4 regions of the Bacillus cereus group sp. RP43 genome follow, and region 1 is predicted to be linked to each of the others. Evidence: a T-box and tRNA genes for the amino acid it is inferred to sense, from the RefSeq annotation. Region 1 holds a T-box; the other regions hold tRNA genes.

Region 1 (3,460 bases):
TGGCGATCACACCGTTTCTTATTGCTTGTTTTATTGCTTATTTATTGCACCCTTTAATTGAAAAAATCCATAAGGAAGGAATGCCACGCACACTTGCTATTTTGCTCATTTATATTCTTTTCTTTGGCGGAATTGGCTATGGAATTTATAAAGGGACGCCAGTTGTTATTAAACAGTTACAAGAAATTAATGAACAATTTCCGCAGTTTACAAAAATGTACGATTCTTGGATGGATGGAGTTACAGAACAAACAGCGAATTTCCCATCATTTATTCATGAAAAGGTAAAGCAAATTTTCGTTGGTGTAGAAATGAAGATACAAACGCTTTTAAATAAGGTTATGAGCACAGCTCGTGGTGTATTGGATTCATTGCTCATTATTTTCTTAATTCCGTTCATTGTATTTTACATATTAAAAGATTACGGTGAGTTTTATCACATTTTTTGGAAAATAGTTCCGAGTAAGTGGCGTAGTACGGGTCAAATGCTTGCGAAAGAAATTGATAAGTCACTCGGAAGTTATATTCGAGGACAGTTATTTGTTTGCTTAGTATTAGGGGGAGTATCTGTTCTTTCTTTTTGGTTTATCGGTATGAAATATCCGTTATTACTCGGCATTATTATTGGGGTAACGGATATAATCCCATACTTTGGTCCTATTTTAGGGGCGATTCCGACGTTGATGATTGCGGCAACGGTATCAACGAGTTTACTCATTAAGGCGGGGATTACGATTGCTATTTTGCAATTTTTGGAAAGTAACATTTTATCGCCTTACATCGTTGGTAAGTCGCTTCGTATGCATCCCGTTATTATTATGCTCGCATTACTAGTTGGAGGAGAGATAGCCGGGATTGTAGGATTGCTAATATCGGTTCCAATTTTAGCTGTTATTCGTACAGTGGTCGTTCATGTGAGGCCTCTTTGGAAAAGAGAAGATATTTAATGTGAAAGCCCTCTATCTATAGAGATAGAGGGCTAATAATATGGTTATTTAGAGAGTTGTTCTTTTATTTGTTGAACAATCCCGCTCACATCATTTGTTTGAATATGTTTTATTTTTTTCCATTCATCATCATACATAAATACAATTTGATTACTAAAAAGTCGTTTCTGTTCTTTTAGATTAGAAATTTTTGCGAAAGAGTACTCTTCAAATATTGGGTTTTTGCTTAAATCTGGTCCGTAAAAGAAGAGCCTTTTGTTCGTTAAGATTAACAGTCCTGGCCTTGCGATGGAACGATATATAAATATATCTAATGAGCATGCTGCGTAAAACAATATAGTTTCGTCCGTAGTTAACATGTTTTTAGCTTTGTTCAATAAGGTTGTCATTGTGATCGCTCCTTCATTATTAATAATTTAATTATAACAAAAAATGTAATATTTAGAAAATTGTATAAGGTGTTTTTTATGAGGAGATTCCTATTTAGTAATAAATGCATAATATATTTAAAGGCTGTTAAGAATGAATAGTAGAATAGCTATGATTAATAAGCAATTGATACAATATAAATGATTATCTACATTGACAAACTTAAGAGAATTCTATTATATTTAGTCATATAATACATTAAATCAATGACGGAACAAGTACGTTACAGTCCATTTGTAGAGAGAAGCTTCCACTGGCTGAAAGAAGCTTTAAATGAAGGGTAACAGAAAGCTAATCCTGAGAGCAGCTAATCACTGCCGTCTTGCCACGTTACGGCACCATGAGGTGATGAATTGATTGTTATAATAATCAATTCATAATTAGGGTGGTATCGCGAGTTAACTCTCGTCCCTTTTATAGGGGCGGGAGTTTTTTATATTTAAGGAGGAAAATACAATGAAACAACTAACAGGCGCACAAATTCGTCAAATGTTTTTAGACTTTTTCCAAGAAAAAGGACATGCAGTAGAACCTAGTGCATCACTAGTTCCACATGAAGATCCATCTCTTCTATGGATTAACAGTGGTGTAGCAACATTAAAAAAATATTTTGATGGACGCGTAATTCCGCAAAATCCACGTATTACAAATGCTCAAAAATCAATTCGTACAAACGATATTGAAAACGTAGGGAAAACGGCTCGTCACCATACATTCTTTGAAATGTTAGGGAACTTCTCAATCGGTGATTACTTCAAAGAAGAAGCAATTACTTGGGCTTGGGAATTTCTAACGAGCGACAAATGGATCGGATTCGATAAAGAATTACTATCTGTTACAATTCATCCGGAAGATGAAGAAGCATTCACAATTTGGAATGAGAAAATGGGTGTTCCAAAAGAACGCATCATCCGTTTAGAAGAAAACTTCTGGGATATCGGTGAAGGACCAAGTGGACCGAATACAGAAATTTTCTATGACCGCGGTGAAGCTTACGGTAATGACTTTAGTGACCCAGAATTATATCCGGGCGGAGAAAACGAGCGTTACTTAGAAGTATGGAACCTTGTATTCTCTCAATTTAACCATAACCCAGACGGTTCATATACGCCGCTTCCTAAGAAAAACATCGATACAGGGATGGGTCTAGAGCGTATGACATCTATCGTTCAAGATGTACCTACGAACTTTGATACAGATCTATTCATGCCGATGATTGGTGCAACAGAATCAATTTCTGGTGAGAAATATCGTAATGGCGATTTAGAAAAAGATATGGCGTTTAAAGTAATTGCTGACCATATCCGTACAGTAACATTCGCTGTTGGTGACGGTGCTCTTCCATCTAACGAAGGCCGTGGTTATGTATTACGTCGTTTATTACGCCGTGCTGTTCGTTATTCTAAGAAATTAAACATCAACCGTCCATTCATGTTTGAATTAGTACCGGTTGTTGGAGAAGTAATGAAAGACTTCTATCCAGAAGTACTTGAAAAGAAAGATTTCATCGCAAAAGTTGTGAAGAATGAAGAAGAGCGTTTCCATGAAACACTTCATGATGGTGAATCAATTTTAGCTGAAGTAATTGCAAAAGCGAAAGAAGAAAAAACAACTGTTATTTCTGGCGTAGATGCGTTCCGTCTATACGACACGTACGGTTTCCCGATTGAATTAACAGAAGAATATGCAGAAGAAGCTGGTATGACAGTTGATCAAGCAGGCTTTGAAAATGAAATGGAGAAACAACGTGAGCGTGCACGTGCTGCTCGTCAAGACGTTGACTCTATGCAAGTTCAAGGCGGTGTACTTGGTGAGGTTAAAGTAGCGAGCGAATTCGTTGGTTACGGTACAGTTGCAACAGAAAGTAACGTTGTTGCACTTGTAAAAAATGGTGAGTACACAGATAGCCTACAAGCAGGTGAAGAAGGACAATTAATACTTGATGTAACGCCATTCTACGCTGAGAGCGGTGGGCAAATTGCAGACCGTGGTTATCTTCTTGCTGACGGCGTAAAAGTTGTTGTAAAAGACGTACAAAAAGCACCAAATGGTCAAAACCTACACAAAGTTGTTGTTGAAGAAGG
Region 2 (3,460 bases), 3.4 Mb from region 1:
TTTGATTAGATCCAGGATGTTTTTCAGCAATCCCACGAACAACTAAGTCTCGATCAGTAACAAGCCCAACAACTTGTTTATTTTCAATAACAGGAATCAATCCAACCGATTCTTCCTTCATTTTTACAGCCGCCTCATATACATTATCTAACGGTGTACAATGTACGATATGAGTACTCATAAGTTCTCTAACTTGTGTCATTTTTCATCTCCTCCTTTTAATACATACCATAGCTTTTCCTAAATCCCTTTATTTATTTCAGGAAAATAAGGTGATAAAAAGAGGCTTATACATAATAAAAAAGAGTCAGCAATATGCTGACTCTTTTTTTTATGACCCGTACGGGATTCGAACCCGTGTTACCGCCGTGAAAGGGCGGTGTCTTAACCACTTGACCAACGGGCCATGGCTCCGCAGGTAGGACTCGAACCTACGACCGATCGGTTAACAGCCGATAGCTCTACCACTGAGCTACTGCGGAATATATGGTGGGCCTAAATGGACTCGAACCATCGACCTCACGCTTATCAGGCGTGCGCTCTAACCAGCTGAGCTATAGGCCCATATACTTTACAGGGGCAGTAGGAATCGAACCCACACTGGAGGTTTTGGAGACCTCAGTTCTACCTTTAAACTATGCCCCTAAATGATGCCGGCTAGAGGACTTGAACCCCCAACCTACTGATTACAAGTCAGTTGCTCTACCAATTGAGCTAAGCCGGCATAAAAAAATGGTGGCTCGGGACGGAATCGAACCGCCGACACGAGGATTTTCAGTCCTCTGCTCTACCGACTGAGCTACCGAGCCAACATAAAATGGCGGTCCCGACCGGGGTCGAACCGGCGATCTCCTGCGTGACAGGCAGGCATGTTAACCACTACACCACGGGACCATTGGTTGCGGGGACAGGATTTGAACCTGCGACCTTCGGGTTATGAGCCCGACGAGCTACCGTACTGCTCCACCCCGCGACGATATTATGTTTTAAAAATAAATGGAGGAGGTAGAGGGATTCGAACCCCCGCGCGACTCTCGCCGCCTGTCGGTTTTCAAGACCGATCCCTTCAGCCGAACTTGGGTATACCTCCATGAAGGAAAAATTAATATCTTATTCATTTTTATATGTAACTAAGCCACTTTTTAAAAAAATGGAGGAGGTAGAGGGATTCGAACCCCCGCGCGACTCTCGCCGCCTGTCGGTTTTCAAGACCGATCCCTTCAGCCGAACTTGGGTATACCTCCGACATATAAAAAATAAAGTGGAGCCTAGCGGGATCGAACCGCTGACCTCCTGCGTGCAAGGCAGGCGCTCTCCCAGCTGAGCTAAGGCCCCATGTTTTTGGGAAAATCGGGAAGACAGGATTTGAACCTGCGACCCCCTGGTCCCAAACCAGGTGCTCTACCAAGCTGAGCCACTTCCCGTTAATAAAAGCGCGCCCGAGAGGAGTCGAACCCCTAACCTCTTGATCCGTAGTCAAACGCTCTATCCAATTGAGCTACGGGCGCATATGGTGCCGAGGGCGGGGGTCGAACCCGCACGGTGGTCACCCACCGCAGGATTTTAAGTCCTGTGCGTCTGCCTGTTCCGCCACCCCGGCATGTCATATTGAAAATTGGAGCGGAAGACGGGATTCGAACCCGCGACCCCAACCTTGGCAAGGTTGTATTCTACCACTGAACTACTTCCGCAAAACATGTATGAGTTATTTTATTAAAAGTGCGGGTGAAGGGAGTCGAACCCCCACGCCAAAGGCGCTAGATCCTAAGTCTAGTGCGTCTGCCAATTCCGCCACACCCGCATATTTTGTTAAAATGGTGAGCCATGAAGGATTCGAACCTTCGACCCTCTGATTAAAAGTCAGATGCTCTACCAACTGAGCTAATGGCTCTTAATGGCTGGGCTAGCTGGATTCGAACCAGCGCATGACGGAGTCAAAGTCCGTTGCCTTACCGCTTGGCTATAGCCCAATAATTAAGAAATGGTGGAGGGGGGCAGATTCGAACTGCCGAACCCGAAGGAGCGGATTTACAGTCCGCCGCGTTTAGCCACTTCGCTACCCCTCCGACATAAATGGTGGAGGATGACGGGATCGAACCGCCGACCCCCTGCTTGTAAGGCAGGTGCTCTCCCAGCTGAGCTAATCCTCCATTTTGCCTGGCAACGTCCTACTCTCACAGGGACAAGGTCCCAACTACCATCGGCGCTAGAGAGCTTAACTTCCGTGTTCGGTATGGGAACGGGTGTGACCTCTCTGCCATCATTACCAGACTATATTCATTTAAGACAAGAATCATTATAACTTATTAACTTTTAAAGGTCAACAAGTTTTTTATATTCTTTCAAAACTAGATAACATTGCTTCATATTATATGGTTAAGTCCTCGATCTATTAGTATTCGTCAGCTCCACATGTCACCATGCTTCCACCTCGAACCTATCAACCTGATCATCTTTCAGGGATCTTACTAGCTTACGCTATGGGAAATCTCATCTTGAGGGGGGCTTCATGCTTAGATGCTTTCAGCACTTATCCCTTCCGCACATAGCTACCCAGCTATGCCCTTGGCAGAACAACTGGTACACCAGCGGTGCGTCCATCCCGGTCCTCTCGTACTAAGGACAGCTCCTCTCAAATTTCCTACGCCCACGACGGATAGGGACCGAACTGTCTCACGACGTTCTGAACCCAGCTCGCGTACCGCTTTAATGGGCGAACAGCCCAACCCTTGGGACCGACTACAGCCCCAGGATGCGATGAGCCGACATCGAGGTGCCAAACCTCCCCGTCGATGTGGACTCTTGGGGGAGATAAGCCTGTTATCCCCGGGGTAGCTTTTATCCGTTGAGCGATGGCCCTTCCATGCGGAACCACCGGATCACTAAGCCCGACTTTCGTCCCTGCTCGACTTGTAGGTCTCGCAGTCAAGCTCCCTTATGCCTTTGCACTCTACGAATGATTTCCAACCATTCTGAGGGAACCTTTGGGCGCCTCCGTTACACTTTAGGAGGCGACCGCCCCAGTCAAACTGCCCACCTGACACTGTCTCCCGGGTCGATAAGACCCGTAGGTTAGAATTTCAATACAGTCAGGGCGGTATCCCACCAGCGCCTCCACCGAAGCTAGCGCTCCGGTTTCAATGGCTCCCGCCTATCCTGTACAAACTGTACCAAAATTCAATATCAGGCTACAGTAAAGCTCCACGGGGTCTTTCCGTCCTGTCGCGGGTAACCTGCATCTTCACAGGTACTATAATTTCACCGAGTCTCTGGTTGAGACAGTGCCCAAATCGTTACACCTTTCGTGCGGGTCGGAACTTACCCGACAAGGAATTTCGCTACCTTAGGACCGTTATAGTTACGGCCGCCGTTTACTGGGGCTTCAGTTCAGAGCTTCGCTTACGCTAACCCCTCTCCTTAACCTTCCAGCACCGGGCAGGTGTCAGCCCCTATACTTCGC
Region 3 (3,460 bases), 470 kb from region 1:
AGGTGTAACGATTTGGGCACTGTCTCAACCAGAGACTCGGTGAAATTATAGTACCTGTGAAGATGCAGGTTACCCGCGACAGGACGGAAAGACCCCGTGGAGCTTTACTGTAGCCTGATATTGAATTTTGGTACAGTTTGTACAGGATAGGCGGGAGCCATTGAAACCGGAGCGCTAGCTTCGGTGGAGGCGCTGGTGGGATACCGCCCTGACTGTATTGAAATTCTAACCTACGGGTCTTATCGACCCGGGAGACAGTGTCAGGTGGGCAGTTTGACTGGGGCGGTCGCCTCCTAAAGTGTAACGGAGGCGCCCAAAGGTTCCCTCAGAATGGTTGGAAATCATTCGTAGAGTGCAAAGGCATAAGGGAGCTTGACTGCGAGACCTACAAGTCGAGCAGGGACGAAAGTCGGGCTTAGTGATCCGGTGGTTCCGCATGGAAGGGCCATCGCTCAACGGATAAAAGCTACCCCGGGGATAACAGGCTTATCTCCCCCAAGAGTCCACATCGACGGGGAGGTTTGGCACCTCGATGTCGGCTCATCGCATCCTGGGGCTGTAGTCGGTCCCAAGGGTTGGGCTGTTCGCCCATTAAAGCGGTACGCGAGCTGGGTTCAGAACGTCGTGAGACAGTTCGGTCCCTATCCGTCGTGGGCGTAGGAAATTTGAGAGGAGCTGTCCTTAGTACGAGAGGACCGGGATGGACGCACCGCTGGTGTACCAGTTGTTCTGCCAAGGGCATAGCTGGGTAGCTATGTGCGGAAGGGATAAGTGCTGAAAGCATCTAAGCATGAAGCCCCCCTCAAGATGAGATTTCCCATAGCGTAAGCTAGTAAGATCCCTGAAAGATGATCAGGTTGATAGGTTCGAGGTGGAAGCGTGGTGACATGTGGAGCTGACGAATACTAATAGATCGAGGACTTAACCATATAATATGAAGCGATGTTATCTAGTTTTGAAAGAATATAAAAAACTTGTTGACTTTAAATGTCGAATGAGTTATGATGATTCTTGTCTTAAATGAATACAGTCTGGTAATGATGGCAGAGAGGTCACACCCGTTCCCATACCGAACACGGAAGTTAAGCTCTCTAGCGCCGATGGTAGTTGGGACCTTGTCCCTGTGAGAGTAGGACGTTGCCAGGCAATTCGGAGGATTAGCTCAGCTGGGAGAGCACCTGCCTTACAAGCAGGGGGTCGGCGGTTCGATCCCGTCATCCTCCACCATTCTAGCCGACTTAGCTCAATTGGTAGAGCAACTGACTTGTAATCAGTAGGTTGGGGGTTCAAGTCCTCTAGTCGGCACCAGAAAATCATGGCGGTTGTGGCGAAGTGGTTAACGCACCGGATTGTGGCTCCGGCACTCGTGGGTTCAATTCCCATCAGTCGCCCCATTTTTTCTTTTAAAATTATAATATGCGGGTGTGGCGGAATTGGCAGACGCACCAGACTTAGGATCTGGCGCCTTTGGCGTGGGGGTTCGACTCCCTTCACCCGCACTTTTAATAAAATAACTCATACATGTCTTGCGGAAGTAGTTCAGTGGTAGAATACAACCTTGCCAAGGTTGGGGTCGCGGGTTCGAATCCCGTCTTCCGCTCCAATTTTCAATATGACATGCCGGGGTGGCGGAACAGGCAGACGCACAGGACTTAAAATCCTGCGGTGGGTGACCACCGTGCGGGTTCGACCCCCGCCCTCGGCACCATATGCGCCCGTAGCTCAATTGGATAGAGCGTTTGACTACGGATCAAGAGGTTAGGGGTTCGACTCCTCTCGGGCGCGTTTTTATTAACGGGAAGTGGCTCAGCTTGGTAGAGCACCTGGTTTGGGACCAGGGGGTCGCAGGTTCAAATCCTGTCTTCCCGATATTTCAACATATGGGGCCTTAGCTCAGCTGGGAGAGCGCCTGCCTTGCACGCAGGAGGTCAGCGGTTCGATCCCGCTAGGCTCCACTTATTTGAATATAACTTATGGCGGTGTAGCTCAGCTGGCTAGAGCGTACGGTTCATACCCGTGAGGTCGGGGGTTCGATCCCCTCCGCCGCTACCATAAAGGACCTTTAGCTCAGCTGGTTAGAGCAGACGGCTCATAACCGTCCGGTCGTAGGTTCGAGTCCTACAAGGTCCACCACTCAAAGTTCATATCTCGGAGGTATACCCAAGTTCGGCTGAAGGGATCGGTCTTGAAAACCGACAGGCGGCGAGAGTCGCGCGGGGGTTCGAATCCCTCTACCTCCTCCATTTTTTCTAAATTAAATATTATATCATCGCGGGGTGGAGCAGTACGGTAGCTCGTCGGGCTCATAACCCGAAGGTCGCAGGTTCAAATCCTGTCCCCGCAACCAAATGGTCCCGTGGTGTAGTGGTTAACATGCCTGCCTGTCACGCAGGAGATCGCCGGTTCGACCCCGGTCGGGACCGCCATTTTTTTTACATAAAGGCTCGGTAGCTCAGTCGGTAGAGCAGAGGACTGAAAATCCTCGTGTCGGCGGTTCGATTCCGTCCCGAGCCACCATTTTGAAATCGCAAGCCGGCTTAGCTCAATTGGTAGAGCAACTGACTTGTAATCAGTAGGTTGGGGGTTCAAGTCCTCTAGCCGGCACCACTTTCAAAATGAGCCATTAGCTCAGTTGGTAGAGCATCTGACTTTTAATCAGAGGGTCGAAGGTTCGAATCCTTCATGGCTCACCATTTTTAATTTAATGCGGGTGTAGTTTAGTGGTAAAACAAGAGCCTTCCAAGCTCTGGTCGAGAGTTCGATTCTCTTCACCCGCTTTTTATGGGCCTATAGCTCAGCTGGTTAGAGCGCACGCCTGATAAGCGTGAGGTCGATGGTTCGAGTCCATTTAGGCCCACCATAATTATTCCGCAGTAGCTCAGTGGTAGAGCTATCGGCTGTTAACCGATCGGTCGTAGGTTCGAGTCCTACCTGCGGAGCCATATTATAGAGAAGTACCCAAGTGGCTCAAGGGGCTCCCCTGCTAAGGGAGTAGATCGCGAACGCGGTGCGAGGGTTCGAATCCCTTCTTCTCTGCCAGATTTTGGCCCGTTGGTCAAGTGGTTAAGACACCGCCCTTTCACGGCGGTAACACGGGTTCGAATCCCGTACGGGTCATACTAAAAGAGATAGCATAATCTGCTATCTCTTTTTTGTTGTGTAAAAGTAGACTTTGGATAGTCTGCTTTTTTTTTGAATACAGCTCGAGCAAGTGCATGTTGTGCTTCGCCTTTATTTAAACCAACCCGTACACGTCTTTTAAGCTCAGGACTCTATTTGAACATTTAAAAACTGTCCACTATGTAAAGCATATTCTAATTGAATTTTTATGCCCGCTGTTTGGGCGCAACCACCTGCCCCTGGGTACACACTAGCTAAATGCTTTGGCACTTGGAAAATCGTTGCATCTAAAATACGAATTCGTTGAAAATAAGCGATTGGATACCCGAAATATTAAAGC
Region 4 (3,460 bases), 4.0 Mb from region 1:
ACCGCAAACCGACACAGGTAGGCGAGGAGAGAATCCTAAGGTGTGCGAGAGAACTCTGGTTAAGGAACTCGGCAAAATGACCCCGTAACTTCGGGAGAAGGGGTGCTTTCTTAACGGAAAGCCGCAGTGAATAGGCCCAAGCGACTGTTTAGCAAAAACACAGGTCTCTGCGAAGCCGTAAGGCGAAGTATAGGGGCTGACACCTGCCCGGTGCTGGAAGGTTAAGGAGAGGGGTTAGCGTAAGCGAAGCTCTGAACTGAAGCCCCAGTAAACGGCGGCCGTAACTATAACGGTCCTAAGGTAGCGAAATTCCTTGTCGGGTAAGTTCCGACCCGCACGAAAGGTGTAACGATTTGGGCACTGTCTCAACCAGAGACTCGGTGAAATTATAGTACCTGTGAAGATGCAGGTTACCCGCGACAGGACGGAAAGACCCCGTGGAGCTTTACTGTAGCCTGATATTGAATTTTGGTACAGTTTGTACAGGATAGGCGGGAGCCATTGAAACCGGAGCGCTAGCTTCGGTGGAGGCGCTGGTGGGATACCGCCCTGACTGTATTGAAATTCTAACCTACGGGTCTTATCGACCCGGGAGACAGTGTCAGGTGGGCAGTTTGACTGGGGCGGTCGCCTCCTAAAGTGTAACGGAGGCGCCCAAAGGTTCCCTCAGAATGGTTGGAAATCATTCGTAGAGTGCAAAGGCATAAGGGAGCTTGACTGCGAGACCTACAAGTCGAGCAGGGACGAAAGTCGGGCTTAGTGATCCGGTGGTTCCGCATGGAAGGGCCATCGCTCAACGGATAAAAGCTACCCCGGGGATAACAGGCTTATCTCCCCCAAGAGTCCACATCGACGGGGAGGTTTGGCACCTCGATGTCGGCTCATCGCATCCTGGGGCTGTAGTCGGTCCCAAGGGTTGGGCTGTTCGCCCATTAAAGCGGTACGCGAGCTGGGTTCAGAACGTCGTGAGACAGTTCGGTCCCTATCCGTCGTGGGCGTAGGAAATTTGAGAGGAGCTGTCCTTAGTACGAGAGGACCGGGATGGACGCACCGCTGGTGTACCAGTTGTTCTGCCAAGGGCATAGCTGGGTAGCTATGTGCGGAAGGGATAAGTGCTGAAAGCATCTAAGCATGAAGCCCCCCTCAAGATGAGATTTCCCATAGCGTAAGCTAGTAAGATCCCTGAAAGATGATCAGGTTGATAGGTTCGAGGTGGAAGCATGGTGACATGTGGAGCTGACGAATACTAATAGATCGAGGACTTAACCATATAATATGAAGCAATGTTATCTAGTTTTGAAGGAATATATATTAAAAATTCCTTTTGACATTCTGAAAAGAATGTGTATAATGATAAAAGTCTGGTAATGATGGCAGAGAGGTCACACCCGTTCCCATACCGAACACGGAAGTTAAGCTCTCTAGCGCCGATGGTAGTTGGGACCTTGTCCCTGTGAGAGTAGGACGTTGCCAGGCTTATATTATTCCGCAGTAGCTCAGCGGTAGAGCTATCGGCTGTTAACCGATCGGTCGTAGGTTCGATTCCTACCTGCGGAGCCATTATGCTTCCATAGCTCAGCTGGTAGAGTACTTCCATGGTAAGGAAGAGGTCACCGGTTCAAGCCCGGTTGGAAGCTTGGGAAAAGTTTTTATTTTTTTGGCCCGTTGGTCAAGTGGTTAAGACACCGCCCTTTCACGGCGGTAACACGGGTTCGAATCCCGTACGGGTCATCACTTTTGGAGGATTAGCTCAGCTGGGAGAGCACCTGCCTTACAAGCAGGGGGTCGGCGGTTCGATCCCGTCATCCTCCACCATATATTTTTAAATGTCGGAGGGGTAGCGAAGTGGCTAAACGCGGCGGACTGTAAATCCGCTCCTTCGGGTTCGGCAGTTCGAATCTGCCCCCCTCCACCATTTTCTTTAAAATAACCTGAAAGGGTTTATTTTTTTGAAAAGATAACCATACTAGTAAATATTAATGGGCTATAGCCAAGCGGTAAGGCAACGGACTTTGACTCCGTCATGCGCTGGTTCGAATCCAGCTAGCCCAGCCATTTACGAGCCATTAGCTCAGTTGGTAGAGCATCTGACTTTTAATCAGAGGGTCGAAGGTTCGAATCCTTCATGGCTCACCATTTTCGCGGAAGTAGTTCAGTGGTAGAATACAACCTTGCCAAGGTTGGGGTCGCGGGTTCGAATCCCGTCTTCCGCTTAAGTACTAAGGGGCCTTAGCTCAGCTGGGAGAGCGCCTGCCTTGCACGCAGGAGGTCAGCGGTTCGATCCCGCTAGGCTCCATATAAATAGGGAAAGCTTACATCATTTGATGTAAGCTTTTTTTGTGTTTAAATTCCACTCCAAAAGGCAACTTTTCCGTATATCGTTTAAAATAAAAAAAAGGATTGGATAAGGGGGAGGTAATTATGAAAGTTGTCATTGCATCGGATTCATATAAAGAAAGCCTGAAAGCTATAGAGGTATGTGAAGCTATTGAAAGAGGCTTTGCAGCAATTTTTCCTAAAGCAGAGTATGTTAAGGTACCAATTGGAGATGGAGGCGAAGGAACGGTTGAATCTCTTGTTGGTGCTACAATGGGGAAAATTATATCACTTAATGTGACAGGGCCGCTTGGAGAGAGCGTGCAAGCCTTTTATGGTATGTCTAAGGATAAGAAGACAGCATTTATTGAAATGGCAGCAGCATCAGGATTACAACACGTTCCAATTGAAAAGAGAAACCCACTTATTACAACTACAAAAGGGACAGGTGAACTTATATTACATGCATTAGATCAAGGAGCTAAACACATTATTTTAGGGCTTGGAGGAAGTGCTACAAATGATGGTGGGGCTGGTATGCTATCTGCCTTAGGCGCAAGATTTATAAATAGGAAAGGTGGGGTAATAGAACCCTCTGGAGGGACATTGCATTTGATAACCACTGTTGACCTTTCTAGGATTGATTCACGCCTGGAAGATATAAAGTTAGAAGCAGCATGTGATGTAGATAACCCTTTAGTTGGACTGAGCGGGGCATCTTTTGTATTTGCGAGACAAAAAGGTGCGAATGTAGAGATGATGAAAGAGCTAGATGGGAATTTAAAACATTATGCTAATATACTTAAACAACATGTGTCTTTTGATGTATCTGAAATACCAGGTGCGGGGGCAGCTGGAGGAATGGGAGCCGCTGTCGTTGCAGTGCTAAAGGGACAGTTAAGAAAAGGGATTGAAATTGTATTAGATTATACAAATTTTGATAAGTGTATAGAGGGCGCCGATCTGATTGTAACTGGTGAGGGAAGAATAGATGAACAAACAGCGTATGGAAAAGCTCCTGTTGGTGTCGCGAAGCGGGCGAAATGTCGTCATATTCCTGTAATTGCTATTGGTGGATCTGTATCCTCGAATTATACGACTGTTTACGAAAAGGGAATTGATGCAGTGTTTAGTATTACGGCTA

What was found. The T-box of region 1 lies ahead of alaS (alanine--tRNA ligase). A T-box ahead of a tRNA ligase gene usually reads a tRNA of that ligase, here a tRNA-Ala.
Positions count from the first base shown of each region.
Region 2: it encodes a tRNA-Ala, which carries the amino acid that the T-box ahead of alaS (alanine--tRNA ligase) is inferred to sense. The anticodon was not compared.
Region 3: it encodes a tRNA-Ala, which carries the amino acid that the T-box ahead of alaS (alanine--tRNA ligase) is inferred to sense. The anticodon was not compared.
Region 4: it encodes a tRNA-Ala, which carries the amino acid that the T-box ahead of alaS (alanine--tRNA ligase) is inferred to sense. The anticodon was not compared.

Region 1 covers NZ_JARVHQ010000001.1:1,025,877-1,029,336, forward strand. The annotation lists gene QCI75_RS05315 (AI-2E family transporter) at 1-947, shown strand, start outside; gene QCI75_RS05320 (PH domain-containing protein) at 992-1,336, opposite strand; T-box leader at 1,574-1,792, shown strand; gene alaS (alanine--tRNA ligase) at 1,833-3,460, shown strand, end outside.
Region 2 covers NZ_JARVHQ010000001.1:4,435,542-4,439,001, forward strand. The annotation lists gene QCI75_RS23100 (CBS domain-containing protein) at 1-202, opposite strand, end outside; tRNA gene QCI75_RS23105 (tRNA-Glu) at 335-406, opposite strand; tRNA gene QCI75_RS23110 (tRNA-Asn) at 408-482, opposite strand; tRNA gene QCI75_RS23115 (tRNA-Ile) at 488-564, opposite strand; tRNA gene QCI75_RS23120 (tRNA-Trp) at 575-645, opposite strand; tRNA gene QCI75_RS23125 (tRNA-Thr) at 652-724, opposite strand; tRNA gene QCI75_RS23130 (tRNA-Phe) at 734-809, opposite strand; tRNA gene QCI75_RS23135 (tRNA-Asp) at 819-894, opposite strand; tRNA gene QCI75_RS23140 (tRNA-Met) at 897-973, opposite strand; tRNA gene QCI75_RS23145 (tRNA-Ser) at 998-1,090, opposite strand; tRNA gene QCI75_RS23150 (tRNA-Ser) at 1,152-1,244, opposite strand; tRNA gene QCI75_RS23155 (tRNA-Ala) at 1,263-1,335, opposite strand; tRNA gene QCI75_RS23160 (tRNA-Pro) at 1,351-1,424, opposite strand; tRNA gene QCI75_RS23165 (tRNA-Arg) at 1,435-1,508, opposite strand; tRNA gene QCI75_RS23170 (tRNA-Leu) at 1,512-1,600, opposite strand; tRNA gene QCI75_RS23175 (tRNA-Gly) at 1,617-1,691, opposite strand; tRNA gene QCI75_RS23180 (tRNA-Leu) at 1,721-1,801, opposite strand; tRNA gene QCI75_RS23185 (tRNA-Lys) at 1,816-1,891, opposite strand; tRNA gene QCI75_RS23190 (tRNA-Gln) at 1,896-1,970, opposite strand; tRNA gene QCI75_RS23195 (tRNA-Tyr) at 1,983-2,066, opposite strand; tRNA gene QCI75_RS23200 (tRNA-Val) at 2,075-2,150, opposite strand; rRNA gene rrf (5S ribosomal RNA) at 2,156-2,271, opposite strand; rRNA gene QCI75_RS23210 (23S ribosomal RNA) at 2,373-3,460, opposite strand, start outside.
Region 3 covers NZ_JARVHQ010000001.1:557,088-560,547, forward strand. The annotation lists rRNA gene QCI75_RS02815 (23S ribosomal RNA) at 1-929, shown strand, start outside; rRNA gene rrf (5S ribosomal RNA) at 1,031-1,146, shown strand; tRNA gene QCI75_RS02825 (tRNA-Val) at 1,152-1,227, shown strand; tRNA gene QCI75_RS02830 (tRNA-Thr) at 1,233-1,308, shown strand; tRNA gene QCI75_RS02835 (tRNA-His) at 1,319-1,394, shown strand; tRNA gene QCI75_RS02840 (tRNA-Leu) at 1,419-1,499, shown strand; tRNA gene QCI75_RS02845 (tRNA-Gly) at 1,529-1,603, shown strand; tRNA gene QCI75_RS02850 (tRNA-Leu) at 1,620-1,708, shown strand; tRNA gene QCI75_RS02855 (tRNA-Arg) at 1,712-1,785, shown strand; tRNA gene QCI75_RS02860 (tRNA-Pro) at 1,796-1,869, shown strand; tRNA gene QCI75_RS02865 (tRNA-Ala) at 1,883-1,955, shown strand; tRNA gene QCI75_RS02870 (tRNA-Met) at 1,976-2,052, shown strand; tRNA gene QCI75_RS02875 (tRNA-Ile) at 2,057-2,133, shown strand; tRNA gene QCI75_RS02880 (tRNA-Ser) at 2,151-2,243, shown strand; tRNA gene QCI75_RS02885 (tRNA-Met) at 2,271-2,347, shown strand; tRNA gene QCI75_RS02890 (tRNA-Asp) at 2,351-2,426, shown strand; tRNA gene QCI75_RS02895 (tRNA-Phe) at 2,442-2,517, shown strand; tRNA gene QCI75_RS02900 (tRNA-Thr) at 2,532-2,607, shown strand; tRNA gene QCI75_RS02905 (tRNA-Lys) at 2,618-2,693, shown strand; tRNA gene QCI75_RS02910 (tRNA-Gly) at 2,707-2,777, shown strand; tRNA gene QCI75_RS02915 (tRNA-Ile) at 2,784-2,860, shown strand; tRNA gene QCI75_RS02920 (tRNA-Asn) at 2,868-2,942, shown strand; tRNA gene QCI75_RS02925 (tRNA-Ser) at 2,949-3,039, shown strand; tRNA gene QCI75_RS02930 (tRNA-Glu) at 3,046-3,117, shown strand; partial or broken gene QCI75_RS30505 (hypothetical protein) at 3,194-3,272, opposite strand; partial or broken gene QCI75_RS02940 (transposase) at 3,274-3,438, opposite strand.
Region 4 covers NZ_JARVHQ010000001.1:4,998,183-5,001,642, reverse strand. The annotation lists rRNA gene QCI75_RS25925 (23S ribosomal RNA) at 1-1,270, shown strand, start outside; rRNA gene rrf (5S ribosomal RNA) at 1,361-1,476, shown strand; tRNA gene QCI75_RS25915 (tRNA-Asn) at 1,486-1,560, shown strand; tRNA gene QCI75_RS25910 (tRNA-Thr) at 1,565-1,637, shown strand; tRNA gene QCI75_RS25905 (tRNA-Glu) at 1,660-1,731, shown strand; tRNA gene QCI75_RS25900 (tRNA-Val) at 1,740-1,815, shown strand; tRNA gene QCI75_RS25895 (tRNA-Tyr) at 1,832-1,915, shown strand; tRNA gene QCI75_RS25890 (tRNA-Gln) at 1,981-2,055, shown strand; tRNA gene QCI75_RS25885 (tRNA-Lys) at 2,061-2,136, shown strand; tRNA gene QCI75_RS25880 (tRNA-Gly) at 2,142-2,213, shown strand; tRNA gene QCI75_RS25875 (tRNA-Ala) at 2,224-2,296, shown strand; gene QCI75_RS25870 (glycerate kinase) at 2,422-3,460, shown strand, end outside.